Linked DNA regions of Enhydrobacter sp.. The protein of the gene in region 2 interacts with the protein of the main gene of each other region in a pairwise test. Links are inferred from orthologs where the notes say so. Each region holds a gene or a part of one and is shown on either strand. Other genes may lie near its edges. The genes, in order: recA and dprA.

Region 1 (15,062 bases), 650 kb from region 2 along the record:
CTTGAGATCCTTGCCGGGTACGCCGTTCAGGACGCGACCGATCATCTTCACCTTGCCGACCTGGCGCACGTCGTCGGCGGCGCTGCCGGCGCCTCCACCGCCGCCCGCCAGCGCCAGCGCCTTGCGCGCGTCGGAGAGTTCCCGCTCGACCCTGCGCTGGCCGTCCATCAGGGCGGCAAGGCGCGCCGGCAGATCCTCCGGCCGGACCTTCAATGCACTGGCCGCCTGGTTCAGGAGGTCGAGCTGATGGCGCACATATTCCTCCGCGGCCGCGCCAGCCAGGGCTTCGATGCGGCGCACGCCCGCGGACACCGCGCCCTCGCCGACGATGCGGAACAGGCCGATGTCGCCGGTGCGCTGGGCGTGGGTGCCGCCGCAAAGCTCGATCGAATACCTCTCGCCGTCGACGCCGCCCATCGACAGCACGCGCACCTCGTCGCCGTATTTCTCGCCGAACAGCGCCATGGCACCGGCCGCGATCGCCTCCTCGGGCGTCATCAGACGCGTATCGACCGGCGTATTGAGGCGAATGCGCTCGTTCACCTCGTCCTCGATCCGCCGCAGCTCCTCCTGCGAGATGGGTTTCGTATGGCTGATATCGAAGCGCAGCCGGTCCGGCGCCACCAGCGAGCCCTTCTGCGTCACATGCGTGCCGAGATGGCGGCGCAGCGCCTCGTGCAGCAGATGGGTCGCCGAATGGTGAGCGCGCAACTGGGCACGGCGGATGGCGTCGACCGTCATCACCACCTCGTCGCCCATCTTGATCTCGCCCTTGGCGACCTTCGCGTGATGGGCGTGCAGATCGCCCACCATCTTCTGCACGTCGGCGATCTCGGCCTCCCCGGCCGGGCCGACGAAGCGGCCGGTATCGCCGAGCTGGCCGCCCGACTCGGCGTAGAACGGCGTCTGGTTGACCACCAGCCAGCCGGTCTGCCCGGCCTTCAGCGACGGGACTTCCTTGCCTTCGACGATGATCGCCGTCACCTTGCCCTCGGCGCGCTCGGTGTCGTAGCCCAGGAACTCGGTGGCGCCGACCTTCTGGCGCACGTCGAACCAGATGGCCTCGGAGGCCGCCTCGCCTGATCCGGCCCACGCCGCCCGCGCCTTGGCGCGCTGCTCGTCCATCGCCTTCTCGAAGCCCGTCGTATCGACGGTGATATCGCGCGCCCGCAGCACGTCCTGCGTGAGGTCGAGCGGGAAGCCGTAGGTATCGTAGAGCTTGAAGGCGATGTCGCCCTTGAGCATGCCGCCGGCCGACAGATTCCGGCTCTCGTCCTCCAAAAGCTTGAGGCCGGTGCCGAGCGTTTTCTTGAAGCGCGTCTCCTCGAGCTTCAGCGTCTCGGTGATCAGCGCCTGCGCCCGGCCGAGCTCGGGATAGGCGTCGCCCATCTCGTGCACCAGGGTCGGCACCAGCTTGTAAACCATCGGCTCCGTCGCGCCGAGGATATGGGCATGCCGCATCGCCCGGCGCATGATACGGCGCAGGACATAGCCGCGGCCTTCGTTCGACGGCAGCACCCCGTCGGCGATCAGGAACGAGGTCGCGCGCAGGTGATCGGCGATGACCTTGTGCGACGCCCCCTGCGGACCGTCGGGATCGACGCCGGTCTCGTGCGCCACCGCCTCGATCAGGGCGCGGAAAAGATCGATGTCGTAGTTGTTGTGCTTGCCCTGCAGGACGGCGGCGATGCGCTCCAGCCCCATGCCGGTGTCGATCGAGGGTTTCGGCAGCGGCACGCGCAGCTCCGGCGTCTGCTGCTCGAACTGCATGAAGACCAGGTTCCAGATCTCGATGAACCGGTCGCCGTCCTCGTCCGGGCTGCCCGGCGGACCGCCGGGGATCCCCTCGCCGTGATCGTAGAAGATCTCCGAGCACGGGCCGCACGGGCCGGTGTCGCCCATCGCCCAGAAATTGTCCGACGTGGGGATGCGGATGATCCTGCTGTCGGGAAAGCCGGTGACCTTGCGCCAGTAGCGCGCCGCCTCGTCGTCCTCGCTGAACACCGTGACCAGCAGACGGTCCGGCCGCAGGCCGAATTCCCTGGTGATCAGGTTCCAGGCGAGCTCGATCGCGAGCTCCTTGAAATAGTCGCCGAACGAGAAATTGCCCAGCATCTCGAAGAAGGTGTGATGGCGCGCGGTGTAGCCGACGTTCTCGAGATCGTTGTGCTTGCCGCCGGCGCGCACGCACTTCTGCGACGTCGTTGCGCGCGCGTAGGGCCGCTTCTCCATCCCGGTGAAGACGTTCTTGAACTGCACCATGCCGGCGTTGGTGAACATCAGCGTCGGATCGTTGCGCGGCACCAACGGGCTCGAGCTCACGACCTCGTGGCCGTTCTCGCGGAAGTATTCTAGGAATGTGCGACGGACGTCGCTGACGCTTGCCATAGTGCGGTCCTTGTAGCGTGCACGCCTCGCCCAAGTCCATAACGGGGGGATAGCGGTCTTATGGTCGATTCGGGCCAAGTTTCGGCCACTTTGCGCCTCTCCGTCGGCGAGATCCGGCTTGCCCACCCGATGACCGTGCCGGCTGGCGCCGTGCCGGCGACGGCCGTGGTGCCGGCCCTGCAGGGACTGGTGAACGCCGTGGTCGAGGCTGCCGAGCAGCGCGCCCGGGACATGGGCAAGGCCGTCTCCTGCCGCAAGGGCTGCGGCGCCTGCTGTCGCCAGCTCGTGCCGATCTCGCGTACCGAGGGGGAGAGGCTGCTGGCCGTCATCGAGGCCTTGCCCGAGGAGCGCCGTGCGGCCGTCAGAGCCCGCTTCGCCGAAGCCGAGGCCACGCTCGCGCGGGCTGGCCTCGGCGACGTGCTGCTCGATCCGGAAAAGCGGGCCGGCAAGACCGACCGCGAGCTGTCAGCCGCCTATTTTGCGCTCGCCCTGCCCTGCCCTTTCCTCGAGGAGGAGAGCTGCTCCATTCATCCCGAGCGGCCACTGGTCTGCCGCGAATACCTGGTCACCTCGCCTGCGGAACTTTGTGCCGGGCCAAACCAGGAAGGCGTGGCGCCGCTTGCGGTGCCGAAATTTTCCTCGTCCGCGCGCAAGCTGCAGGACGACGCCGACACCTGGTTTCCGCTCGCCCTGCTCACGGCCTGGAGCCGGACGCGATCCGCCGACCGCGTCATGCGGACCGGGCCGGACTGGGTGCAACGCTTCCTGCGGCAGCTCGGCTCGAAGTAGGGGCGGCTATTTCTTCGCCGCCGGCGCGGGCGCCTCCTTTGGTCGGATCGCGTCGGCCGTGCCCTGGATGAAGGCGATGATCTTCGTCACATCCTCGTCCTTCAGCTTGCCGGTGAAATCCGGCATGCCCTGCGACTTGAAGGGACCGTTGAAGACGACCTCCTTGAGGTTCCGGATGGTGTCCGAGCCGACATAGCCCAGATTGCGGATATTGCCGCCCTTCTGCACGCCCGGCACGCCGTGACAGGCGGCGCAGTTGGAGACGTAGAGCAGCGTGCCCGGCCCGACATCGGCCGGATCGTACTTAACGCCTGCCAGCAGGTTCTCCATCTGGTACTTGGTGAAGGCCGGCGGCGATGCCTTGCCGCCCACGGCGAAGGTATAGACCGTGCCCGGGCTGTTGAGCTCGGTGGCACGATCCGCCTCGCCGTAGACGCCGCCCCAGCCGACCGCCACCGATACGTACTGCACGCCGTCGATCAGGTACGTCGAAGCGCCGGCGACCACGCCGGTGCCCGTCGGCGCCTCCCAGAGCTTTTCGCCGGTGGTGGCATTGTAGGCGACGAACCGGCCGTCGGCCGTGCCCTGAAAGACGAGATTGCCCGCGGTCGTCAGGGTTCCGCCGTTCCAGGGCGACACATATTCCTGGCGCCAGGCTTCCTTCTGCTTCACCGGATCCCAGGCGATCAGCCGGCCGAACGGCAGGCTCTTGGGTGGCGCGGCGTTCAGCGCGAAGGCGATGTTCCAGCCGAGACCGCCGCCGAACTCGCCCGGCTTGTTGGCGTTGTGAGTCCACTTCGGCTCGCCGGTGAGATTGAGCGGCACATTCTGCGCCGGCAGGTAGACGAGGCCGGTCATCGGATTGAACGACATCGGATGCCAGTTGTGGGCGCCGTACGGACCGGGGATCGAATCGAACGACTTGTCCGCCGAGCGGGCCTCGGGAACCTCGATCGGCCGCCCGCTCGCGTCGTAACCCGTCGCCCAGTTCACGTCGACGAAGTTCTTCGCCGAGATGAACTTGCCGTTGGTGCGGTCGATCACGAAAAAGAAGCCGTTCTTCGGCGCGTGCAGGATGACCTTGCGCGGCGCGCCGTCGATCGTGATGTCGGCCAGGATCATGGGCTGCGTGGACGTGTAGTCCCAGTTGTCGCCTGGCGTCTCCTGGTAGTGCCACTTGTACTTGCCGGTGTCGGCATCGAGAGCCACGATCGAGGCGAGATAGAGATTGTCGCCGCCCGCCGGGCTGCGCAGGTTGCGGTTCCACGGGGCGCCGTTGCCGGTGCCGACATAGACCGTATCGAGGTCTGGGTCGTAGGTGATGCTGTCCCACGCCGTGCCGCCGCCACCGTTGATCCAGTATTTGCCGGCGGGATCCCAGGTCTTGGCCGCGGCGGCCATGGACCCGTCCTCGTAGGGCTTGCTCGGATCACCCGGCACCACGAACCAGCGCCACGCCTGGTTGCCCGTATCGGCCTCGTAGGCTGTCACATAGCCGCGCGCCCCATACTCGGCCCCGCCGTTGCCGATGATCACCTTGCCCCTGGCCACGCGTGGCGCGCCGGTGATGGTGTACGAATGGGAATGGTCGATGATCGTGTCCTTCTCCCAGATCTTCTGGCCGGTCGCCGCATCGAGCGCGATCAGCCGGCCGTCATAGGAGCCGACGAAGACCTTGCCCTTGTAGAGGGCCACGCCCCTGTTCACGACATCGCAGCAACCCTTGTAGCCGATCTCGCGCGACACGCCGGGATCGAAGGTCCAGATCTTCTTGCCGGTGCGGGCGTCGATGGCGTGGACGATGCTCCATGGCGCGGTGACGTACATGACGCCGTCGACGACGACCGGCGTCGCCTCGACGCCGCGCGACGAGTCGAGACTGTAGGACCACACCAGGCCGAGATTCTTCACGTTCTCGGTATCGATCTGATTGAGCCGGCTGAAGCGCGTTTCGGCATAGTCCAGGCCGACCGTTGGCCAGTCCTTCGACGTTGCCGCATTGGCGCGGATCGCGCTCTCGTCGATTGCCGAGGTCACGGTCTTTATGTGCTCGACCGATCCCTTGGCCTGTTGCCCAGGCACGTCAGCAGCAACAATGACCGTTGCCGCCACGGCGGCTGCCACGATCGAGAAAAATTTTGAAAGTTGCCGAACAAAATCGGCACGACCGGCAAGACGTTCCATGACGACCTCCCCGCTGGTCTGTGACGCCCGAAAGCGTCCTCGAACGAGGCAGGGACGGTTGGCGCGATGTACCGAATTCGGACGCTACGCTGCAGCCAAACCTTACTGCGCTCGCAGCTGATCGCGATGAAATGTTGGCGGGCGCCGGGAGGGCCGTCAACAGAAGGAACGGGCGGTTCTTCCCGTTCTTTTGTTGCCGCCGGAATGAAAGGGGCGGTGCTGTGCGTGGGGAACAGCACCGCCCGCGACCGGAGACAGAGGCTTTGAAGTCCGGTCGAGAAAGCCTAGTCGTCCTCGTCCTCGTCGCTCTTGCCGCCGTCCATCAGCGCATCGGCGACGATGCCGGCATTGGCCCGGACTTTCTGCTCGATCGCCTGGGCGACCTCGGGATGCTCCTTGAGGTAATTCTTGGCGTTCTCGCGGCCCTGCCCGATGCGCTGGCCGTCGTAGGAGAACCACGAGCCCGACTTCTCGACCACCCCCGCCTTCTCGCCGAGATCGATCAGCTCGCCGACCTTGCTCACGCCTTCGCCGTACATGATGTCGAACTCGACGACCTTGAACGGCGGCGCCACCTTGTTCTTCACCACCTTCACCCGCGTGGCGTTGCCGACCACCTCGTCCCTGTCCTTGAGCGCGCCGATGCGGCGGATGTCGAGGCGGACCGAGGCGTAGAACTTCAGCGCATTGCCGCCGGTCGTGGTCTCGGGGCTGCCGAACATCACGCCGATCTTCATGCGGATCTGGTTGATGAAGATCACCAGCGTGTTCGACTTGGAGATCGAGGCCGTGAGCTTGCGCAGCGCCTGGCTCATCAGGCGGGCCTGCAGGCCGGGCAGCGCATCGCCCATCTCGCCCTCGAGCTCGGCCCGCGGCACGAGGGCGGCGACCGAGTCGATCACCAGCACGTCGATGGCGCCGGAGCGGACCAGCGTGTCGGCGATCTCGAGCGCCTGCTCGCCCGCGTCGGGCTGGGAAATCAGCAGATTGTCGATATCGACACCGAGCTTCTTGGCATAGACCGGGTCGAGCGCATGCTCGGCATCGATGAAGGCGCAGGCGCCGCCCTTCTTCTGGGCTTCGGCCACGCAATGCAGCGCCAGCGTCGTCTTTCCCGAGCTTTCGGGGCCGTAGATCTCGACGATGCGCCCCTTGGGCAGGCCGCCGATCCCCAGCGCGATATCGAGGCCCAGCGAGCCGGTCGACACCGCCTCGATCTCCAGCGCCTCGCGCTGGCCGAGCTTCATGATCGACCCCTTGCCGAAGGCGCGTTCGATCTGCGCCAAGGCTGCATCGAGCGCCTTGTTCTTGTTCTCCATGCCCTCTTTCTCGACCAGTTTCAGCGCTGCCGACATTGGCTGCCTCCTCCTTGTCCCACGCCCGCATCCGGGGCGGCAATGCGGATAAGTCCGCCGGAAAACAGCGTCAATGTACCTATTTTGTTCACGCCATCAAGGGGCGATTTAATGGCCTGAAAGAATTAAACTTATTGACATGTGTTCCAGCTCTGTTCCGAAGGCTCAACGGATCGCTTGTGAATAGCGGCGACAAGGCAAACGCTTCCATCGTTTGCCTCACGCCAACGCCCGTCATCTCGGTCCCAGCATGCCGGCCGACTTTAGCGCCGCGATGCCTCGCTCGTCGTAGCCGATCGCCGCCAGCACCGCCTCGTTGTGCTGGCCGATCTCGGGCGGATCGCTGACGAGCGGCGGCCGCCAGCCGAACATCTGGAACGGCAGCAGCGGCAGGCGCGTCTTGACGCCGCCCGGCAGTGTCGTCGACGCCAGTGAGCCGTTGGCCAGCAGGTGCGGATGGTCGAACAGGTCCTGCGGCCGCGCCACCGGCGCGAAGGAGATGTCGGCCTCGAGCGCCAGCCTCTCGATCTCGTTCTTGGTGTAGCCCTTGAATATTTCGGCGACCTTGGGCACCAGCCAGGGCCGCGCCTCGATGCGCTGGTTGTTGCTGGCAAGGCGGGAATCGGCCGCGAGCTCGGCCTGCCGGAAGACCTCGCAAAAGCGCTTCCACTGGCCATCGCTGGTGATGCCGATGAAGACCTGCTGATCGTCGGCCGTATTGAAGATCTCGTACACCGCCCACGAGCTCACGCGTTCGGGCATGGGCGGCGGCGCGGCACCGTTGATGGCGGTGATGGCGAGATGCTGGCCCATCATGAACACGACCGACTCGAACAGCGCGCTCTCGACCAGCCCGCCCTTCCCCGTCCGGTCGCGCTGCTTCAACGCCAATACCGTGCCGAAGGCGCCGAACATGCCACCCATGATGTCGACCACGGACGTGCCGGCGCGCAGCGGCCGGCCGCTGGGCCCGGTCATGTAAGCGAGCCCGCCCATCATCTGCACGACCTCGTCGAGCGCCGGCCGCTTCTCGTAGGGACCCGGCAGGAAACCCTTCAGGGCGCAGTAGACGAGGCGCGGATTGATCTTCTCCAGATGCTCGGGCCCGAGCCCGCGCTTGCTCATGGAACCCGGCGCGAAGTTTTCGATCAGCACATCGGCCGACTGCAGAAGCTTCTCCAGCACCTTGCGGCCCTCGGGCGCGTCGGCATCGAGCGCCAGGCTCTTCTTGTTGCGATTGAAGTAGCCGAAGAAGCCGGCGCCGAAGCCGCGCAGCTTGCGGGTGCGGTCGCCGTCCACCGGCTCGACCTTGATCACCTCGGCTCCGAGATCGGCCAGGATCATGCCGCACGACGGACCGAGGATCGTATGCGTAAGCTCGACGACGCGGACGCCTTTGAGAGGGGGTTCCATGCTCATCGGAGCATGCCGCTCCAGGGGCGCCTCTTGTCATGAGCGCCACTGGAGTGGCGCGCTCCTACGAGAACCACGTATCGATATCCTTTGTGAGCGGCAGACCGGCTGTCTCGCCGAGCACCCGGTGTCCCATACCGGCGCCGACAAGAAAAGCCTCCTGGTGGGGCACGGCGTTCGCCTTGAGCAGGGTGCGGATGGCCGGGCCGTCATGGCCCCAGCCGATCGCCTCGACCTTGCCGTCGAAGGCGCGATTGACGAGAGCGAGGAAACCGTCCCGTTCCGCCGCGTCGAGTGTGGGCACGGCATCGATATCGCCCAGCAGGAACAGCCGACCGCCGAATTTGCCGACCAGGGCCGCGACCGAGTTGCGCGGATCGACAACGATCTCGCCCTTCGGCCCGCGGCGCACCCGCGCGGCGAGCGAGAGCGGCAGGACGGCCGCCCCGAGATTGACGCCGGTGTCCATCAGCGTCGCGGTCAATTCCCGATAGGTGATGCCGAGCCGTTCCGCCCGCCGCACCCGCATCTTCGCGACCTCGGGATTGGGAGTCTTCCATGCCTTGGCCGACGCGCGGCGCCAGACCCAGGCCTCCCACGACATGTCGAAGGTGGGCCCGTTGTTGTGGCCGATACCTGGCCTGCGCAGCAGGGTCTCGACATTGGCATGCCGGCCCCCTAGACGGTCGAAGCGATCACCCATTGCGCTATCGTAATGCAAATATGATGCCAAGATCGAGCAGCGCCCAGCCAGGGAGAGACAGGTGGACGATTTTCAGGTCGATGTTCTGGTCGTCGGGGCGGGCAACGCGGCGGCGTGTGCGGCATTGGCGGCGCGCGAGGCGGGCGCGTCGGTCGCCATGCTGGAAGCCGCCCCGGAGGCCGAGCGCGGCGGCAACAGCACCTACACTGCCGGCGCCATGCGCGTCGTGTTCCACGGAGTGGACGACCTCGTCCAGCTCTACGATCTCACCGAGGACGAGAAGCGCGACGTCGATTTCGGCAGCTACAGCGCCGACCAGTATCTCGACGACATGGGCCGGGTGACGAACTATCGCTGCGATCCCGAGCTCACCGATATCCTGATCGGGCGGAGCTTCGAGACGCTGAAATGGATGCGCTCCAAGGGCGTGCGCTTCCAACCCTCCTACGGCCGCCAGGCCTTCAAGGTGAACGGCAAGTACAAGTTCTGGGGTGGCCTGGCGGTCGAGGCCTGGGGCGGCGGCCCGGGCCTGGTCGATCTCGAGCACAATGCCGCGGTCAAGGCCGGCATCCCCATCCACTACGAGACGCCGGCCGTGTCGCTGATTGAAGAGGACGGCGTGGTGCGCGGCGTGGTCGCCCGCCACAAGGGCCGCAAGATCCGGATCGGCGCCAGGGCGGTGGTGCTGGCCTGCGGCGGCTTCGAGAGCAATGCCGAGATGCGCACCCGCTATCTCGGCCCCACCTGGGACCTCGCCAAGGTGCGCGGCACGCGCTTCAACACTGGGGCCGGCATCAACATGGCGTTGGCGATCGGCGCCAAGCCGCACGGCAACTGGTCAGGCGGCCACGCCGTCGGCTGGGACATGAACGCGCCCGAGTTCGGCGACCTCGATGTCGGCGACAATTTCCAGAAGCACTCCTATCCGCTCGGCATCATGGTCAATGCCAACGGCGTGCGCTTCGTCGACGAGGGCGCCGACTTCCGCAACTACACCTATGCCAAGTACGGCGCGGTCATTCTCGCCCAGCCGCAGCAATTCGCCTGGCAGATCTTCGATTCCAAGGTACTCGACAAGCTGCGCGACGAGTATCGCATCAAGCGCGTCACCAAGGTCCGGGCCGAAACGATCGAGGAGCTGGCGAAGAAGCTCGAAGGCGTCGATACCCAGCAGTTCCTGAAGACGATCGAGGAATGGAACGCCGCCGTCATGACGGACGTGCCGTTCAACCCCGCGGTCAAGGATGGCCGCGGCACGCGCGGCCTCGCCGTGCCGAAGAGCAACTGGGCCAACACGATCGACACGCCGCCGTTCGAAGCCTATGCCGTGACCTGCGGCCTCACCTTCACGTTCGGCGGGCTCAAGATCACGCCCCGAGGCGAGGTCGAGAGCATCGACGGCCACCCCATCCCCGGCCTCTACGCGGCAGGCGAACTGGTGGGCGGGCTCTTCTACCACAACTATCCCGGCGGCACCGGCCTGGTGTCGGGCGCCGTGCTCGGCAAGCTTGCCGGCGAGTCGGCCGGACGCTACGTCTTCGGCAAGAACTGATCTCGATACGGGGAGTTACTCCATGCAGCATTTCACACGACGCCGGACATTGGCCGCCGGCGCCAGCACGTTGTTGCTGCCGTCGGTGGCGCGCGCCGATGCCGGCTGGCCCACCGGGCCGGTCACGATGGTCGTGGGCTATGCGGCCGGCGGCGGCGCGGACATCAACGCCCGCGAGCTGGCGCAGATCCTGTCGCCGCTGATCGGCCAGCAGGCGATCGTCGACAACAAGGGCGGCGCCGCCGGCAGCCTGGGCGTGCGCGTGGTCGCGAGCGCCAAGCCCGACGGCCAGACGCTGTTCTACGCCGTCGGCACGAACGTGATCATCAATCCGCACATCCAGAAGGGCATGATCGACACCATCACCGCGCTCGCGCCGATCTGCCAGACCACCGCCTACCAGTACGTGCTGGCGATCAATCCCAAGGTGCCGGCCAATTCGGCGGCCGAGCTCGTGACGCTCGCGAGGAAGGAGCCCGAGAAGCTCACCTTCTCGTCGTCGGGGGTGGGCGGCAACAATCATCTCGCCGGCGCGCTGTTCGCCGAGGCGGCCGGGATCAAGCTGACCCATGTGCCCTACAAGGGCACCGGCCCGGCGCTGGCCGACGTGATCAGCGGACAGATCACGATGAATTTCTCTTCCCTGCCGCCGGCCGTCAGCCAGATCAAGGCCGGCAATCTCAGGGCCCTCGCGGTGACCGGCGAGAAGCGCGTGAAGTCCCTGCCCGAGGTACCGACGCTCAAGGAACAAGGCATCGACGTGGTGGTCACGAGCTGGCATGGCCTGTTCGCGCCGGCCAGGACTGCCGATGCCGTGCTCGACAAGATCGAGAAGGCGGCCAAGGAGGCGATGGCGGATCCGAAGTGGGAAGCCGCCTTGTCCAAGGACGGCCTCGAGCTGGCGCCCGCGCGCAGTCGTCCCGAGTTCACGGCCTTCGTGCGCGAGGAACACGACTACTGGGGCAAGAAGCTGAAAGCGCTCAAGATCGAGATGGAATGACGTTCGGCGAACGACCGGCGGCTATGCCGCCGGTCTTTTCGGAACGACGCAGAAGCCCTGCGCCTCGATGCCGAGGGTCGGGTTGAACTTGCTGCGAAAGTTCTCGAACGCCACCGCCGCCGTCAGCTCGACGATCTGCGGCTCGGTGAAATGCTTCCTGAGCTCGGCGAAAAGGGCATCGTCGACCTGCTGGTCGGTGTGGGTGATGCGCTCGGCATAGTCGAGCGCGGCGCGCTCGGCGGCGCTGAACAGCTTGCTCTCGCGCCAGGTCAGGACTTCCGCCACCTTGTCCAGGCCGCCCGGGGTTTCCGTCAAACTGACGGAGTTGATGTCAATTCAAAATGGACAGCCATTGATGGACGCCACACGCAGATAGACGAGCGGCAGCATTCCCTTGGGAAGCTGTCCCGACTGCGCGATCGCCTGGCCGAGCTGCTGCGCCGCCTTCAGGATCGGCGGACAGTGCGCCATCACCTTCGTCGGATTGAGCAGATCGCCGAAGATCTCGCGCTGCTTGTCGAAGATCGATTTCAGCGTCGGATCGCCGCCATCTTCCGTGATCTCGCTGATACGGGGCATCGGACTTCCTCCATTGATTCCAAGATATCATGGCTTTGATAACCCGGCCGAATCGAGGGACGTTTTCTCATGCCGACCCAAATGCAATGAGCCCTGTCCCCGATACTAGAATCCGAGCACCTTCGCCTGCACCACGCCCTCGACGGCTGCGATCTTGGCGAGCAGCGTCGGCGAGATCGGCTGGTCGACCTGCACGAGCGCGATCGCCGAGCCGCCGGGCTTGTCGCGGCCGAGATGGAAGGTCGCGATGTTGACCTTGTTCTCGCCCAGGATCGTGCCCAGCCGGCCGATGAAGCCCGGCTTGTCGTCGTTGGTGATGTAGAGCATGTGCGGGGCGAACTCCGCTTCGATGTCGATGCCCTTGATCTCGACCACGCGCGGATGGCGGCCGCCGAACAGTGTGCCCGTGACCGAGCGCGTGTATTTCTCAGTGGTCAGCGACAACCGGATCAGCGAGTGGTAGTCGCTGTCGCGCTCGTGCTTCACCTCGGCAACGTCGATGCCGCGCTCGCGCGCGACGGCAGGCGCGTTCACCATGTTCACCGTATCGAGCTGCGGGCGCAGCACGCCCATCAACGCCACCTGGCTCAACGGCTTGATGTTGAGCGCCGCGACCTGGCCCTCGTACTCGATCGAGACCGCCTTGATCTCGGTGTCGGTGAGCTGGCCGGCGAAGGAGCCGAGCTTCTCGGCGAGGTTCAGATAGGGTGCGAGCTTGGGCGCCTCCTCGGCCGTGACATTGGGCATGTTGAGCGAGTTCACGACCGCGCCGGTCAGCAGGTAGTCCGACATCTGCTCGGCGACCTGCAACGCCACGTTCTCCTGCGCCTCCACCGTCGAGGCGCCGAGATGTGGCGTGCAGACGAGATTGGGCGCGCCGAACAGCACGTTCTGCTTGGCCGGCTCCTCGGTGAAGACGTCGAAGCCCGCGCCCGCGATATGGCCCGAGACAAGGAGATCGCGCACCGCCAGCTCGTCGACCAGGCCGCCGCGCGCGCAGTTGACGATACGCACGCCCTTCCTGGTCTTCATCAGGTTGGCGCGGCTCAGGATGTTCTTGGTCTGCTCGGTGAGCGGCGTGTGCACGGTGATGAAATCGGCCCGTTCCAGCACCTGGTCGAGCGTGCCCTTCTCCACCCCGAGCTCGGTCGCGCGCTGGTCCGACAGGAAGGGGTCGTAGGCGAGCACGCGCATTTTCAGTCCGAGGGCGCGTTCCGCCACGATCGAGCCGATATTGCCGCAGCCGATCAGGCCCAGCGTCTTGAAGCTGAGCTCCGTGCCCATGAAGCGGTTCTTCTCCCACTTGCCGGCCTGGGTGCTGGCGTTGGCGTCGGGCACCTGGCGCGCCACCGCGAACATCAGGGCGATCGCGTGCTCGGCCGTCGTGATGGCGTTGCCGAACGGCGTATTCATCACCACCACGCCGCGGGCGGTCGCCGCCTTGATGTCGACATTGTCGACACCGATGCCGGCCCGCCCCACGACTTTGAGCTTCTTGGCCTCGGCCAGCACCTCCGCCGTGACCTTGGTGGCCGAGCGGATGGCGAGGCCTTCATAGTTGCCCACGATCGCCCGCAGCTCGGCGGGCTTCAGCCCCGGCTTGAAATCGACGTCGCAGCCGCGCTCGGAGAAGATCTCGATCGAACGCGGGCTGAGCTCGTCGGAGATGAGGACTTTGGGTTTGGCCATTTCGAGTGTCTCCTTCGTCGGAGCGCGCCACTCCAGTGGCGCTCATGAGTCTCGAGCGCCACTGGAGTGGCGCGCTCCCTCGGGTTCTTAAGCGGCGGCCTTGCCGAACTCGCGCTCGATCTCGGCATAGACCCAGTCGAGCCAGGGCAGCAGCGCCTCGAGATCGCTCGTCTCGACCGTGGCGCCGCACCAGATGCGCAGGCCCGGCGGTGCGTCGCGGTAGGAGCCGACGTCGTAGGCGGCCTTCTCGGTCTCGAGCAGCTCGGCCATCTTCTTGGCCGCCGCGGCCCGCCGGTCGGCCGGCAGCGCCGTGAACCACGAGGCGGTGATGCTGAGGCAGACCGAGGTGTTGGAGCGGATTGCCTTGTCGGCGGCAAGGAAGCCCAGCCAGTTGCGGCTGGCGACGAACTTCTCGAGCACCGCCAGGTTGGCGTTGGATCGCGCCATCAGGCCCTCGAGTCCGCCGACGCTCTCACCCCAGCGCAAGCCGTCGATCGCGTCCTCGATGCAGAGCAGCGACGGCGTGTTGATGGTGTCGCCCTTGAAGATCGCCTCGGAGAACTTGCCGCCCGAGGTCAGGCGGAAGATCTTGGGCAGCGGCCAGGCCGGCGAATAGGTCTCGAGCCGCTTCACGGCGCGCGGCGAGAGAACGAGCATGCCGTGCGCTCCCTCCCCGCCCATCACCTTCTGCCAGGACCAGGTGACGACATCGAGCTTGGGCCACGGCAGGTCCATCGCGAAGACGGCCGAGGTGGCGTCACAGATCGCGAGCCCCTCGCGGTCGTCGGCGATCCAGTCGCCGCTCGGCACCTTCACGCCCGAGGTGGTGCCGTTCCAGGTGAAGACAACGTCGTGCGTCCAGTCGACCGTCTCGAGGTCGACGATCTGGCCGTATCCGGCCTTGAGCACGCGCGCATCCTTGAGCTTGAGCTGCTTGGTGACATCGGTCACCCAGCCTTCACCGAAGCTTTCCCAGGCCAGCATGTCGACCGGCCGGGCGCCCAGGAGCGACCACAGCGCCATCTCGACCGCGCCGGTGTCCGACGCCGGCACGATGCCGACCTTGTAGTCGGCGGGGATGCCCAGCAGCGCACGCGTGCGATCGATCGCCTCGACAATCTTCTTCTTGCCGAGCTTGGAGCGATGGGACCGCCCGACGGCGGCGTCTTTGAGGGCTTCCGGAGTCCATCCCGGACGTTTGGCGCAGGGCCCCGACGAGAAATCGGGGCGCGCCGGACGTGTGTTCGGCTTCATATGACCTCTCCCTTGCAGAAGAGCTGCGCTCCGGTGGGGGAGCGTGGCCCGCCGCCCCTATAGTCGCGGGCCGGAAAATCGTCAATGTGTACCGTTTGCCGCTCCCGCCGGACGGGCATGACCATCTGCCTCTTGCGGCCCAACCCTTTGCAGCTG
Region 2 (15,146 bases):
CCAGACGATATCGCCCGGCCGCGCGCCGTTGCGGTCGGCCGGCCGGACGTCGAATTCGCGCCGCAGCTTGCGGTCGGTCGGCGTCACCGTGCCATGACCGCCGCGGCCCGCCGGTTCCTCGTAGAGGCCCAGGATCTTCTTCGGGCCGCTGCCGAGGCGGCGGATGATTCGGGCCTGGTAGGCCGCCTTGCCGCGGCGCCTGAGCGAGGCGAGGACGCGATCGCCGACGGCGGGCGCCGGACCGCCACGGCCGCTGTGGGGATCGATCTCGATGCGCGGGGCGGGGCCGTCCTTCTCCTCGTCGTGGCGACGCGGCACGGCCAGCAGGTGGCCATCCTCGTCCACCTTGACGATCTCCAGCACGGCGACGTCGGTGAGCGCACCCGGATCCTTGAACGTCTTGGCGCGATCGGCGGCGATTTCGCCGGTGTCGCGCAGGTCGCGCAGCAGATCCTTGAGCTCGATGCGCTGGTCGCCTTTCAGGCCGAAGGCGCGGGCGATCTCGCGCTTGCCGACCGGTGTCGCGCTTTCCCTGATGAAGGTCAGCAGTTCGTCACGGGTCGGGATGCGACCCTTAGCCATCGGTGCCGGTGCGGGGTGGCGTCTCGGCCTTGGCCTTGCGTTTGGGGGCGGCCTTCTTCCGCGCGGCTGTCTTCTTTGGCGCCGGCTTCTGCCCGGTATCGTTCGCCGCGGCCGGCGCAACCTTCTTCGGCCGGGCTGCCTTCACCTTCTTTCCACCGCCCTTGGCAGCGCGCTCGGCCAGCAGCCCGGCCGCCTGCTCGACGGTGAGGTTTTCCGGCTTGATGTCGCGCGGCACGGTGGCGTTGACGCCGCCATGCTTCACGTAGGGCCCGTAGCGGCCCTCGTAGAGCTCGATCGGCTGCCCATCGCCGGGATGGCTGCCGACGATGCGGACCGGCTTGGCCGCGGCGCGACCGCGCGCCTGCCTGGCTTCGGCCAGCAGCGCCACGGCGCGGTTCATGCCGATATCGAGCACGCTTTCGTCGGCCGGGATCGATTTGTACTTCTTGCCGTGCTTCACGTATGGGCCGAAGCGGCCGACCCCGGCCACGATCGGCTCGCTGTCGTCCGGGTGCGGCCCCAGCTCGCGCGGCAGCGCCAGCAGCGCCAGCGCCTTCTCGAGCGTCACGTCGTCGGGCGTCATGCCGCGCAGCAGGGACTGGCGCTTGGGCTTCTCCTTGCCCTCCGGCTCGCCGAGCTGGACATAGAGACCGTAGGGGCCGTTGCGCAGGGTCACTTCCTTGCCGGTCTCGGGATCGATGCCCAGCAGCTTCGGCTTGTCGAGATTGGCGCCGGATGCCGCATCGGCTTCCGAATCGACGATGCCGAGCTTGCGGGTGAAGCGGCATGCCGGATAGTTCGAGCAGCCGATGAAGGCGCCGAACTTGCCGAGCTTCAGGCCGAGCCGGCCGGTGCCGCAGGACGGGCATTCGCGCGGACTCTTGCCGCCATTGTCGTTGGCCGGAAAGAAGTGCGGCCCCAGCTCCTCGTCGAGCTTGTCGAGGACCTCGCTCACGCGCAGATCCCTGGTCTCGCCGACGGCGGACGAGAACTCCCTCCAGAAGTCGCGCAGCACCTGCCGCCAGTCGATCCGGCCGCCCGAGATGTCGTCGAGCTCCTCCTCGAGATGGGCCGTGAAGTCGTACTCGACGTAGCGCGGGAAGTAGGTCTGCAGGAAGGCGGTGACGATGCGCCCGCGATCCTCCGGCACGAAGCGCTTGCGCTCGAGCCGGACGTACTTGCGGCGCTGCAGCACGTCGATGATGGAGGCATAGGTCGACGGTCGGCCGATGCCGAGCTCCTCCAGCTTCTTCACGAGGCTCGCTTCCGAGTAGCGCGGCGGCGGCTCGGTGAAATGCTGCTCCGGGATGACCTCGCGGCGCTCCAGCGCCTCGTTCTCGACGACGTCAGGCAGGATCGCGTTGCCGTTTTCGTCCTCCGGCTTGTCGTCGCGGCCCTCGTCGTAGAGCGTGAGGAAGCCGTTGAACCGCACCACCGAGCCGGTGGCGCGCAGGCCGACGTTCTTGTCGCCGCTGGCGATATCGACCGTCACCTGGTCGAGCACGGCGCTTTCCATCTGGCTCGCGACCGTGCGCTTCCAGACGAGCTCGTAGAGGCCGAGCTGGTCCCGGTCCAAATAGCGCGCCACGTCCTGCGGGGTGCGGAAGAGGTCGGTCGGCCGGATCGCCTCGTGCGCTTCCTGGGCGTTCTTGGCCTTCGACGAGTAGAGGCGCGGCTTCTCCGGCAGGTAATCGGCGCCGTATCGGCTTTCGATCAGGCGGCGCGTCTGGCCGATCGCCTCCGGCGCGAGCTGGACGCCGTCGGTCCGCATGTAGGTGATGAGGCCGACCGTCTCGCCGCCGATATCCACGCCTTCATAGAGTCTCTGGGCGATATGCATGGTGGTCGCCGCGCCCAGCCCGAGCTTGCGCGACGCCTCCTGCTGCAGGGTCGAGGTGATGAAGGGCGGCGGCGGGTTGCGCCGCACCTGCCGGCGCTCGATCGCCGAGACGGCAAAGGCCCGGCGCTCGATCTCGCGCTTGGCCGCCTCGGCGCGCTCGGCGGAGTCGAGATCGAACTTGTCGAGCTTGCGGCCATCGAGATGGGTGAGGCGGGCCTTCAGCGTCTGCTTCTTCGATGTGCCGAAGATCGCGTCGACGGTCCAGTATTCACGGCTTCGGAAGACCTCGATCTCGGCCTCGCGCTCGCAGATCAGGCGCAGCGCCACCGACTGCACGCGGCCGGCCGAGCGGCTGCCCGGCAGCTTGCGCCACAGCACGGGCGAGAGGGTGAAGCCGACGAGGTAGTCGAGGGCGCGGCGCGCCAGATAGGCGTCGATCAGCGGCTGGTCGAGCTCGCGCGGATGGGCGACGGCGTCGAGCACGGACTGCTTGGTGATGGCATTGAAGGTGACGCGCTTGACGTCTACCCCCTGCAGGGCCTTCTTCCGGCCGAGCACATCCTTCACATGCCAGGAGATCGCCTCGCCCTCGCGATCGGGGTCGGTGGCGAGATAGAGCCTGCCGCCTTTGCCGACGGCCTTGGCGATGGCGTCGAGCCGCTTCTGGGAAGGCGCATCGACCTCCCAGTCCATGGCGAAATCCTCGTCGGGCCGGACGGAGCCGTCCTTGGCGGGCAGATCGCGGACATGACCATAGGAGGCCAGGACGGTGTAGCCGGGGCCGAGATACTTCCCAATGGTCTTGGCCTTGGCAGGCGACTCGACGACCAGCACATTCATCGTCGAACAAGCTCCAGTAAAACCTTAATGACCGGAGCTAGATCGCTGATTCATATCAGAGATACGCGGTTACCCCGGTGCCTTTCCAGGCGACCTTCCAGCTCGAGGGCCAGCAGGATCTCCGCCACGGTGGCGGCGGACACTTGGCATCGGCGTACCAGTTCGTCAACCGGAGTGGGTACGGCGCCCAGCGCCTCGACCACCTTTGCCGTGTCCCTGCCATCGCCATTTTGTACTGGTTTCTCAGGAGGTTGGGCGAACGACTGAGGCCGACCGAACACACTTGTAATATCGTTGACGTCCCGCACCAGGATAGCCCCGTCCCTTATAAGGTTATTGGAGCCGCCATAGCGCGGATCGAGGGGCGAGCCGGGAACGACAAAGACCTCGCGTCCCTGCTCGGCCGCCCGCTGCGCCGTGATCAGCGATCCCGAGCGGGCGGCCGCCTCGATCACGATCACGCCTGCGGAAAGACCGCTGACGATACGGTTGCGGCGGGGAAAGGCGCGGGCGACCGGCGGTGCGCCCATGGCCGCCTCACTCAGCAGCAGGCCCTGACGGGCGATCGCCTGCTGCAGGCGCGCGTTCTGCGGTGGATAGACCTGGTCCACGCCGCCGGCCATCACCGCGACCGTTCCGGTAGCCAGTGCCGCGTCGTGCGCGGCCGCGTCGATGCCCCGGGCGAGGCCCGAGGCGATCACGAATCCCGCCTTGCCCAGATTGCCGGCGAGATCGCCGGCGAACCTTCGTCCGGCCATCGAGGCATCGCGCGCGCCGACGATGGCCAGCGTCGGGCGGCCAAGCAGGCGCATGTCGCCAACGCCCGAGAGCACTGGCGGCGCATCGGGCAAGGCTGCGAGCGCCGCCGGGTAGTCGGCGTCGCCGAACACCAGAAACCGGCCGCCGAGCTCCGCCAGCGCCTGCTCTTCCGATGCAATTGCCGCTTCGGGCACGGTGCGGATCTCGTGGCAGGCGGCGCGCGCCGCTCCGAAATGCGCCAGCGCCTCGTGGAAGGAGACCGGACCGATGCGCGGTGTTCGCGCCAGGCGCAGCCGGGCGCGGCGTTCAGCCGGATCGAGCGCGGGAACAGAAAGGCCATCGAACATGGCTCGATCCTAAAACGATAATGCAAACAAGTAAAACAATCGAAAGTTGTGTCACGAAGACATCCGTCGGCAAGACAGCGCGCCGATCGTGCCCAGCACGCCGAGCACGGCGCCGAGCGGGCCGAAGCCCTCGAAGCCCACGGTGCTGATCATGACGGCGCCCAAGCCTGCCGCGCAAATCCAGCCGAGGCTGGCCGAGGTTCCATTCAGGCCGAGCACGGTGCCACGGACCTCGTCCGGCACGGCGGCGAGCGACGCCATGTAGGACGGCCGACCCAGGGCATTCAGCATCACATAGAGGAACCCCAGGGCGACCGAGATCGCCGGAGCGGGGTGCCACATGAAGAGTCCCAGCGCCGCGAGCCCCGACATGGCCATCGCAATGGCGAAGGTCCGCAGCCGATCGCGCAGCCGGTCGGCGAGCTGACCGCCGAGGATCGTTCCCAGCACGTTGCCGAGGGCGAACACCGCGAGGGGGATGGCCGTCGCCGCCAGGGAAAGTCCATAGACCGCCTGCAGGAAGGTCGCGAAATAGACGGCAGCCAACCCGTAGCAGATGCGCTCGGCAATGCCCGTGCCCAGCAGCGCGAGCACGCGCGGCGAGAGCGCGCGGCGCAAGGCCGGCCGCTGTTCGGCGCGTGTGACAGGCCGCCTGCCGGAGCGAACCGTGAGCAGCAAAGCGAGGCTCGCCACGAAGGCGAGGCCGCCGACGCAGACATTCCAGCCGCGCCAGCCGATCGCCGACCCGACCCAGGCAGCGAGCGGCACGCCGACCACCAGCGTGAGCGACTGGCCGCCCATCACCCAGCCGAGCGCGCGGCCGCGCTGGCGGTCCTCGACGCGTGAGGAAACTTCGGTGAACACCACGCCGGTGAAGGCGCCGGCGCAACCGCCCGCGCCGCTTGCCCACACCGCGACCCAGAGAAAGCTGCCGGCGCTCGCCTGGCCGCACATGGCAAGGGCCAGCGCGATCAGCGCGGCGACCAGGAGCGCCCGGCGGCCGACCAGATCCGACAGGTAGCCGGCTGCCGCCGAGGTGACGCCCCAGGCCGTCGCCGTCATCGACACGAGATTGGCGACGAGCGGCATGCTGACATCGAGATCGTGCGCCATCTCGAGCAGGAACGGCGCGCGTGTCGTGCCGCTCGAGGTTGCGGCAAAGGAACCGAGGCAGGCGGCGCCGATCAGGGCCCAGGGCAGGGCGCGGGAAGCGGAGGGGACGGTCATGACGCCGGAGCGCGCGACCCTATATCGGCCGGACCGGGCCGGAGCAATCGGGCGGGAATCGTCGGCTTCGCTGTGCGGCCGGACTACACGGCCGGATTGGCGCTCGTCTTGCTCTGGCCGATCCTGGGTTCGTTGCCGTCGAGCAGGCGGCGGATGTTGGCGTGATGACGGATCCATACCAGCGGCACCAGCGCCGTGATGGCCAATGCGATCTGCCAGTCGACCAGGAACCACGCGGCGATTGCGCCGACCACGATGCTGAACAGGGTCGCCAGCGAGGAATAGCGGAACAGAGCGGCCAGCAGCAGCCACGCGGCGCAGGCGATGGCGCCGACGGGCCAGCTCAGCCCCCACATGACACCGAGCGCCGTGGCCATGCCCTTGCCGCCCTTGAACGACAGCCACACGGGAAACATGTGTCCCAGCACCGCGCCGAGCGCTGCGGCGATGGCGGTCAGTGGTCCGAGAACGCCGCAGATGAGAACCGCTGCCAGACCCTTCAGGGCATCAAGCAACAAGGTGGCCGCGGCGAGGCCCTTGTGGCCCGTTCGCAGCACGTTGGTCGCGCCGATATTGCCGGATCCGATCGAGCGGATGTCGCCCAGCCCGGCGGCCCTGGTCAGCAGCAGGCCGAACGGGATCGAGCCCAGCAGGTAGCCGACGAGGAACGGCAGGACGACGAGGAAGCCGTACCACTGCATGATGCGATCTCAGGGACTCAACACCTTGCAATTGGTCGAGTCGACATAGGTCGAGGTCGGTGGACCGATCAGCTCGGTCGAGATCTGCTCGCCCGGCGCGATCGCCACCGGCCCGAAATAGGCATCGCCCACCGAGCGACCGGCGTTGCGGAAGGTGCACTGGACTTGCGTGTTGACGGTATTCGGCGTGTTCGATGTGACCGTGATCGAGACCTGCCAGTAGCGCGACGGGCCGTAGGTCAGGTTGTTCGCGGCGAGCGTCACCAGAGGCATCGGCTGGGAGAAATGCGGCAACGGTCGCGGGCCGGTGCGGCGCACCTGGGGTTGCGGCTTGGGCATGGTGCTGTCGGCCGGCCCATAGCTCGACGTCGGATTGTTGGGATCGAAGGCGCGATCCGGATCGTAGCCGGACGGTGAAGGTGCGGACTGACCTGCCGATCCACCAAGCGTCGCCACGCCGCCGCCGGGCGTCGTCAAGGGCGGCGGCGTGAGCGGCGTGGAGCTGTACGAGTCGCTCGAGGGCGGCCGAGCGGGTTGGGGCGGCAGGGGCGTGGGCGAGGGGGGCGGCCGGTTGGTCGCCTGCGGCGCGGACGGCGCGGGTGTCGGCATGCCGCCGACATTGTTCTGCACCTTGTCGTAGCAGGCCAGCCGTTGCTGGGTGTCGGTGATCTCGGAACAAAGCTGGATGTGGCGGGTGAGCTGGTCAAGCAGGTCCTGACCCGAAGATTGCCGCGATTGGGAGTGCGCCGCGCTCGCGACAGCCGCCAAGGCGGCGCCGAGAAAGAGAGAGTGTCGAAAGTTCATCGCAAGCCTTGCTGTACCAACGGCCCGACCATAGCAGACCAAGTGGCCGTTTCGAGGCAATTCGAGCGCTCGACGGCCGCGCCGCGCGCTCAGGCCGCGACTGCCGCGGGGGCGAAGTCGTCGTTGCGATAGATCGTGCGTCCACCGACGATGGTGGCCATCACCCGGCCCTGGACCGGCCGCTCGTCGAACGGCGTGTTCTTGGTCTTGCTCCAGAGATCGGCGCGATCGATCTTCCAGGCGTAGTTGGCATCGAACAGGACGAGGTCGGCCGGCGCGCCTTTGGCGAGCCGGCCGCCGGGCAGGTTGAACAGCCGGGCCGGCGCGCTCGACAGGCGTTGGAATAGCCGGGGCAGGCTGAGATGGCCGTTGTGCACCAGCTCGAGCGACACCGGCAGCAGGGTCTCGAGGCCGATGCCGCCGGGTTCGGCCTGGGCGAAGGGCACGCGCTTGCTGTCCTGGTCCTGCGGCCGGTGGTCCGAGACGATGGCGTCGATCACGCCGCTCTTCAGCCCCTCGACGATCGCCTCGCGATCGGCCTCGCTGCGCAGCGGCGGCACCAGCTTGCCGAAGGTGCGGTAGTCGCCGACGGCGAGATCGTTCAGGGCGAAGTAGGGCGCGGCGGTATCGCAGGTGATGCGCAGGCCGCGCGCCTTGGCCGCCGCGATCGCCTTCACCGATTCGGCGGTGGAGATCTTGGCGAGATGCAGGCGTCCGCCCGTCATCTCGACGAGGCGGATGTCGCGCTCCACCATCATCACCTCGGCGAGCGGCGGGTTGCCGGCCAAGCCGAGGCGCGTGGCCATCACGCCGCTGCTCATGTGGCCGCCCGAAAGCGTCGGCTCCTGCGGCAGGTGGACGATCAGGGCGTCGAAGGCCTTGGCGTAGTAGAGCGCGCGGCGCATCACCTGGGCGTTGCCCACGGCGTGGTCGGCGTCGGTGAAGCCGACGGCGCCGGCTTCGGCCAGCAAGCCGATCTCGGCGAGCTCCTTGCCCTCGAGGCCGACGGTCAGCGTACCGAAGGCGTACATGTTGGCGAGCTTGATCTGGCGCGCGCGCCGCGCCACGAACTCGATCAACGAGGCATCGTCGAACGGCGGCTCGTTGTCGGGCAGCAGCACCATGGAGGTAATGCCGCCGACTGCTGCGGCGACGCCTGCGCTGTCGAGCGTCTCCTTGTGCTCCTCGCCCGGCTCGCCCGTGTGTACGCGCGTATCGACGATGCCCGGCGCGAGGTAGAGACCTTGACAGTCGACCGACTGGATGCCGTAGGGCGCGCCCGAGGCGAACAGATTGGGACCGAAGTCGGCGATCTTGCCGTCGCTGATCAGGACGGCGCCGACATATTCGGTGTCCGCCGTGGGATCGATGACGCGGGCATTGATGTAGGCGGTCGACCCGGCATGCGGTGGCAGCCCGCGGGCGACATTGCCGCTCATGCCGCGGCTCCCATGGCATTGCGGCGGCCGCCGATCAGGGCGTCGAGACAGGCCATGCGCACGGCGACGCCCATCTCGACCTGCTCGTGGATGACGCTGCGGTCGAGGTCGTCGGCCACCTCCGAGTCGATCTCCACGCCGCGGTTCATCGGGCCGGGATGCATGATCAGCGCATCGGGCCTCGCCACCTTGAGCTTCTCGCTGTCGAGGCCGAAGAAACGGAAGTATTCGCTGATCGACGGCACGAACGAGCCCTGCATGCGCTCGGTCTGCAGGCGCAGCATCATGACGATATCGACGTCCTTGAGGCCGGTCCTCATGTTGTAGTGGACCTCGACGCCCATCTTGTCGATGTCGGTCGGCATCAGGGTCGGCGGCCCGACCACGCGCACGCGGGCGCCCATGATCTGCAGCAGATGGATGTTCGACCGCGCGACGCGGCTGTGCAGGATGTCGCCGCAGATCGCCACCAGCAGCCCCTCCAGGCGGCCGCGGCGGCGGCGAATGGTCAGCGCATCGAGCAGCGCCTGGGTCGGGTGCTCGTGCTGGCCGTCGCCGGCGTTGATGACGGTGCAGTTGACCTTCTGCGACAGGAGATTGACGGCCCCCGATTCGCTGTGCCGCACGACGATGGCATCCGGCCGCATGGCGTTCAGCGTCATGGCGGTGTCGAGCAGGGTCTCGCCCTTGCGCACCGAAGAGGTGGCGACATCCATGTTGATGACGTCGGCGCCCAGCCGTTTGGCGGCAACCTCGAAGCTGGTGCGGGTCCGCGTCGAGTTCTCGAAGAAGAGATTGATCACGGTGCGGCCGGTCAGCAGGTCCCGCCGCTTGTCGAGGGATCTGTTCTGCTCGATGTAGCTTTCGGAAAGGTCGAGCAGGCCCGAAATGGTTTCGGGCGACAGACCTTCGATGCCGAGCAGGTGGGGCAACCTCGGCACGCCCGCGCGTTTGTTTGTCACTAAAGCGCGACGTTAAGCACGCGCGGCGCGCCGCTGCAAGGCGGCGCTCTGGTGGATAACGCTCATGCCGCAGGCCGTGGCCCGATATAGCGGGCGCGCGGCCTGATGAGAGCGCCGCTCGCCGCCTGCTCCAGGGCGTGGGCGATCCATCCGACGGTGCGGCCGAGAAGAAACAGGGCGAGCGCGGAATCCTTCGGCAGGTCGAGGACGCGCTCGAGCGTCGCCATCGCGAAGTCGATGTTGGGCTCGGCGCGCGCCAGCCGTGCGCCGATCGTGGCAAGCCGCTCGGCAAGGGCAAGCTCGGGCGAGTGCGGCAGGATCTCGCGCAGGAGGGCGAACAATGTCGCCGCGCGCACGTCGCCATCGGGATAGAGCGGATGGCCGAAGCCGGGAAGGCGAGCGTCGCCGCCTGCGCGCTCGACCAGTGCCGACTCCGGGTCGTCTGCTGCCGCGACCTCGGCAAAGAGGCTCGCGACTCGCCGCGTCAGGCCGCCGTGCCGCGGCCCGCTGATGGCCGCGAGTCCCGCCGTCGTGGCGGCATAGAGGTGGGCGCCGGTCGAGGCGACGACGCGGGCGGCGAAGGTCGAGGCGTTGAACTCGTGATCGGCCGACAGGACCAACGCCGCGCGGATCAAGGGCACGTGGCCGGCGGGCACCTGCCATGCCGCAGCGAGTTGCTCATGGACGGGCAGGGCCGAGGCCGGCTCCGTCGTCACGGCAGCCGTCAGCAGGCGCAGGATGCGAACCGCCGTCTCCAGCATGGCGGCGCGGTCCTCGACCCAGCTCGGATGGTCCCAGCGCGCCGCCGCCGGCAGCAGGATCAGGCAGCGATCGACCGTGGAGAGCGTCGCGGTGGCACTCCAGGCGGTGCGCAATGCGGCCGACGGAGCCGGCAGGTTCCCGGCGTCGAAAGGCCGATCGTCGCACTCCCACAGGAGCTGCGCGACCTGCTCCAGCGAATGGCTGCGCGCCAGCCGGGCGGCATCGTGACCACGATAATGGAGTCGACCGCCTTCGATGAATGTGAGGGACGACTCCAGCACCGGGGTGCCGAAGTCCAGGGCGTTGGCGGCAATCGATTCGGCCTTGCGCCCGACGGCGCGCCGCCGTTTCAGCCGGGCGACATCGTCGGCCCGATACCGGCGCTCGCGACGTCCCGACGTTCCCTCGGATCGCAGCAGGCCGCGACTGACATAGGCATAAAGCGTGGCCGGAGAGATCCCCAATCGGCGCGCCGCCTCGGCGGAGCTGATCCATTCGGTGCTCATGATTTATTATTGATGAGGCCAATCAATATTGACAATATATTTGTGCGACCGGATGTTCCTTGCGGATTGGGAAAGGGACATCCAGATGCTGCAGACACGCGTGGACAGTGGCCTCGATGGCGTGATCGTGGCCGATACGGTGATGAGCGAGGTCGACGGCGAGGCGGGCCGGCTGGTCGTCCGCGGGCACGGCCTCGAGGAGCTGGTCGCGCACCGCGGCTTCGAAGGCGTCGCCGCCTTGCTGTGGACAGGCCATGGCGAGGGCGGCGGCGACGAGACGGCCGTCCGCGAGGGCCTGGCCGCCGCGCGGGTCAGGGCCTTCGCCGATGTGCCGCGGCTGCTGGCGGCGACGGCGGCGCTGAGCCCGATCGAAGCGCTGCGCGTCGGGATCGGCATGCTGGCGGACTCCGATCCGATGCCTCATCACTATCTCGTCTGTGGCGCGATGCCCGTGTTCCTGACGGCGTTGCTCAACGCGCGCCGCGGCCTGTCGGCGATCGCGCCCGATCCCGCGCTCACGACGGCGCAGGATTTTCTGCGCATGCTGCGCGGCCAGCGCGCCGGGGCCGTCTTCGAGAAGGGGCTCGACACCTATCTCGCCACGGTGGCGGATCATGGATTCAATGCGTCGACCTTCACCGCCCGCGTCGTCGCTTCCACCCGCGCCGGCCTGATCTCGGCGGTGCTCGCGGGCCTGTGCGCCCTCAAGGGCCCGTTGCATGGCGGCGCGCCGGGGCCGGTGCTCGACATGCTGGACGAGATCGGCGATGCCGCGCGGGCCGAAGCGTGGTTCGACGACGCCTTCGCCAAGGGCGTGCGACTGATGGGTTTCGGCCACCGTGTCTACAAGGTGCGCGACCCGCGGGCGGATGTGCTGAAGGCCGCGGTGGCGACGTTGCCGTCGACGGCGGGACGGCTGGCCTTTGCCGCGGCGGTCGAGAAGGGCGCGATCGCGGCCCTGCGCCGCCACAAGCCGGGGCAGCGGCTCGAGACCAACGTCGAATACTACACCGCACTGCTGCTCGAAGCCCTGGACGTGCCGCGCGAGGCCTTCACCGCCTTGTTCGCGGTGGGTCGGGCCGCGGGCTGGTGCGCCCACATCTTCGAGCAGGAGAAGGGTGGGCGCATCATCCGCCCGCAATCGAACTACATCGGTCCACGGCCGCAGTAGCGGCTATCGCGACGGCCACATGCGGCGGAAGACGCCGTCGCGGCGCAGGACGTCGTGGCGGATCACCGCCGCGACGTGGAGAGCGAGAACGGCCATGAGCGTCCAGGCCAGCCAGTGATGGGCGGTCCGCAGGCGCTCGAACAGGCCGGCATCGCGGGGCACCGGGTTCGGCAGCGGCACGAGGCCGAACCAGAAGATCTCGACGCCCCCTGCAGAGCTCATGAGCCAGCCGGTGATCGGCAGCGCCACGAGCAGAACGAGCAGTGCGGCGTGTGAGACCGGCGCCAGCCGGCGCTCCCATCGGGTGACGGCGTCGGGCAAAGGCGGCGGTGGCGCATGCCAGCGCCAGATGAGCCGTGCCACGGTGAGAAGGAACACGGTGAGGCCGATCCATTTGTGCCAGGCATAGGCCTCGAGCTTGGTGAGCCCGATGGGCAGGTCGGTCATCCAAAGGCCGAGCGCGAGAAGGCCGAACACCGCCGCCGCCGTGATCCAGTGCAGCCCCTTGGCGACCGGCCGATAGCCGAGGGTCGGCCGCTGCCCGTGCGCCTCAGCGCCAGGCATCGGCGCGGATGGAAATGTCGACCGTGTCGCCCACGACATCGACGAACTTCGTCATGCCGAACTCCGACCGCTTGATCTGTCCCTGGCCGAGAAAGCGCGCATAGCGCGTCCCCGGCGGCGCGTCCGGCCGGCGGTCGGCCACCTCGACGTCGAGCTGCATCGGCTTCGTGATGCCACGCAGGGTGATGTCGCCCATGACCTTGAGCTTGTCCTCGCTCACACGCTCGATGTTCGTCGACTTGAAAATCATCTCGGGAAACTTGTCCACGTCGAAGAAATCGGCGCCCTTCAGCATGTCGGTCTGCTGCTTGTCGAGCATCTCGATGCTCGTGGTGTTCACCCGCACGTCGACGCGGCTCTTCGAGACATCGGCACGGTCGACATCGATCATGCCGCGCCAGTCCTTGAACGAACCCGTGGTGCGAAAGAGCTTGGAGTCGCCGATCGAGAAGTCGATCGTGCCGCGCTCGCTGCCGATCTTGAGCTGTTCGAGCGCCCACGCCGCACGGCCTGGCGACGCAATGGCCAGGGCGCTTCCCAGCAGGAGGACGCGGCGGCGTCCGATCGTTGCAGCGCGTGACATGCGAAACCATAGCATGCGGTCCCCTCATCACGGATAATCACGTCATGGCGATCCATGCCCTATTTCCGACACTCGTCTATCGCGCTCCGCTGACCTCCGCTGCGAACGCACATTTCGATCAGAGACTCCACGACGAGTGCGAGGCGATCGCCGCATCGGACATGGCCGGCCGGCGGTGGTCGGCGAAGCACTATGTCGGCGGCTACACTTCTTACGGATCGCTCGATCGGCTGCATCTGGTTTCGCCGCTGTTCGACAGGCTGCGACGCCACATCGATCGACATGTCGCCCTTTTTGTCCGATCGCTGCAGTATGATCTCTCGCGCCGGCGCGTGGCGATGTCCGACTGCTGGCTGAACCGGATGCCGGGCGGCATCGGACATTCCTTGCATCTGCACCCCGCATCGTTCATCAGCGGCACCTACTATGTCGTGGTGCCGAAAGGGGCGGGCGCGCTCAAGTTCGAGGATCCGCGGCTATCGCGTCTGATGGCGGCCCCGCCGCGACGCGCGGATGCGCCCCGGGCCATGCGTTCTTTCGTCAGCATGGCTGCGCGGTCCAGCGATCTCATATTGTTCGAGAGCTGGTTGCGCCACGAGGTGCCGCCCGCGCGCTATGCCGGCGAGCGCGTCTCCATCAGCTTCAACTACACATGGGTGACGACGCCGGCGAGAGCAGGTGCTAAGAAAAGTTGAAATGCGTGGTCTTGTTGCGAGTCTTTCGTTCTGCGCGGCCCTGGTCGGCGCGGCGACGGCCAAAGCCGACTGTCCGATGGATCTGGGGCACGGAACCGGCTGGGTGGTGTTTTCCGAGCGCTACATGATCGCGTTTCGGCCCGACCCGATGCCGATCGAGGTGGGCGAGCCGGTTTCCCTCATCATGAATGTCTGCACGAAATCGGGCGATGCGGCCGAACTGGTCAAGGTGGGGGCCGAGCGCCTCGACGCGAAGACTCCGAGCCAGCACCTCAAGGTGAGTGGCGGCGCCGACGGCCGATATCGGGTGGATGGCCTGTCCTTTCTGGCGCCGGGACGATGGGAGATCGAGTTCGATGTCCGCTCGGCCGAGGGCAGCGAGGAACTGACCCACGAAATCGTCGTCAAGTGATCACGCGAGGCGGGCGAGGGCGCTTTCGAGGATCCAGGCGGCGGCCGCGGCATCGACCCGTTCGGCGCGCTTGGCGCGGCTCATGTCGTAGTCCTCGATCATGCCCCGCGTTACCGCCGCCGTGCTCAGCCGCTCGTCCTGCAGGACGATGGGCAGGGCGGCCAGGGCAGGCGGCCCGTGGGCTGCGATATTGGCCGCGAACTGGCGCACCGACTGGCAGCGCGGCCCCTCGCTGCCGTCCATGTTGAGCGGCAGACCAAGCACGAGCGCCTTCACCTCGTGCTTGCCGGAGAGGTCGGCCAGACGCTCGAGGTCCGCCGCGAGCCTGGAGCGCTTGAGGACGAGAAGCGGCGTGGCGAGCGTGCGTCGCACGTCGGAAGTCGCCACGCCGATCGTTCTGGTCCCCACGTCGAACGCCATCAGACGGCCGTCGCGCACCAGCGACGCCCTGAGTTCCGGAAAGTCGACGATCGGCATGGCGCGCCTTATAGGCGCTGTGCGCTGGCGGGTCGACAAGGCCGGCGCTTCAAGTAAGTTTGTGGCGTGACTGCTGTCCTTTACGCGCTCCTCGCGCTCGCGATGGTGCTGACGATCGTCAGCCTGCTGGTGCCGCTGGCCGAACGTTTGCGCCTGCCGCACACGGTGCTGCTCGCCGTCACCGGCCTCGGTCTTGGCCTGATCGGCGACTGGATCGCGCTCCGCGGCGAGGCGGAGGGAGTCCTGGGCGACGCCTTCAAGGGCCTGGCGGGGATAGAGGTGGGCACCGATCTCTTCCTGCCGCTGTTCCTGCCGCCGCTCCTGTTCACCGCCGGCCTCACGATCGACGTACGCCGTCTGATCGACGAGATGTCGGCGGTGCTGCTGCTGGCCATCGTGGCGGTGCTCGTGTGCATCGGCGGCGTGGCCGGCGTGGTCCATCTCGCCACCGGCTACGACATCCTGATCTGCCTGC

The links.
Region 1: the proteins of dprA (region 2) and recA interact in binary tests that used the Bacillus subtilis proteins (3 or more experiments, as listed by UniProt). The link is inferred for Enhydrobacter sp. from one-to-one orthologs.

The regions. Positions count from the first base shown.
Region 1 is NZ_CP126889.1:4,440,436-4,455,497, reverse strand. Bases 4,682-7,514 are described here. They hold recA (recombinase RecA), read right to left. Parts: upstream 6,717-7,514; coding sequence 5,646-6,716; downstream 4,682-5,645. Other genes in these bases: OJF58_RS22155 (CaiB/BaiF CoA-transferase family protein), read right to left, coding at 6,951-7,514; OJF58_RS22165 (PQQ-dependent dehydrogenase, methanol/ethanol family), read right to left, coding at 4,682-5,361. Outside these bases: alaS (alanine--tRNA ligase), read right to left, coding at 1-2,388; OJF58_RS22170 (YkgJ family cysteine cluster protein), read left to right, coding at 2,449-3,177; more of OJF58_RS22165, read right to left, coding at 3,184-4,681; more of OJF58_RS22155, read right to left, coding at 7,515-8,135; OJF58_RS22150 (hypothetical protein), read right to left, coding at 8,194-8,832; FAD-dependent tricarballylate dehydrogenase TcuA, read left to right, coding at 8,894-10,384; OJF58_RS22140 (tripartite tricarboxylate transporter substrate binding protein), read left to right, coding at 10,407-11,384; OJF58_RS22135 (hypothetical protein), read right to left, coding at 11,406-11,669; OJF58_RS22130 (hypothetical protein), read right to left, coding at 11,721-11,963; serA (phosphoglycerate dehydrogenase), read right to left, coding at 12,069-13,652; OJF58_RS22120 (phosphoserine transaminase), read right to left, coding at 13,740-14,906. UniProt on the Bacillus subtilis protein: Multifunctional protein involved in homologous recombination, DNA repair and competence.
Region 2 is NZ_CP126889.1:5,084,564-5,099,709, reverse strand. The notes cover bases 2,341-5,257. They hold dprA (DNA-processing protein DprA), read right to left. Parts: upstream 4,369-5,257; coding sequence 3,313-4,368; downstream 2,341-3,312. Other genes in these bases: OJF58_RS25350 (MFS transporter), read right to left, coding at 4,420-5,257; topA (type I DNA topoisomerase), read right to left, coding at 2,341-3,262. Also shown: rnr (ribonuclease R), read right to left, coding at 1-582; more of topA, read right to left, coding at 575-2,340; more of OJF58_RS25350, read right to left, coding at 5,258-5,595; glycerol-3-phosphate 1-O-acyltransferase PlsY, read right to left, coding at 5,679-6,296; OJF58_RS25340 (hypothetical protein), read right to left, coding at 6,306-7,100; pyrC (dihydroorotase), read right to left, coding at 7,190-8,539; OJF58_RS25330 (aspartate carbamoyltransferase catalytic subunit), read right to left, coding at 8,536-9,480; OJF58_RS25325 (citrate/2-methylcitrate synthase), read right to left, coding at 9,564-10,769; OJF58_RS25320 (citrate synthase/methylcitrate synthase), read left to right, coding at 10,855-11,940; OJF58_RS25315 (cytochrome b), read right to left, coding at 11,944-12,504; OJF58_RS25310 (YceI family protein), read right to left, coding at 12,491-13,087; OJF58_RS25305 (TIGR02466 family protein), read left to right, coding at 13,132-13,782; OJF58_RS25300 (hypothetical protein), read left to right, coding at 13,859-14,194; Holliday junction resolvase RuvX, read right to left, coding at 14,195-14,671; OJF58_RS25290 (cation:proton antiporter), read left to right, coding at 14,738-15,146. UniProt on the Bacillus subtilis protein: Protein that helps load RecA onto ssDNA during transformation. Binds cooperatively to circular ssDNA, is able to bridge different segments of DNA. Favors the loading of RecA onto SsbA- or SsbB-coated ssDNA and formation of RecA-DNA filaments.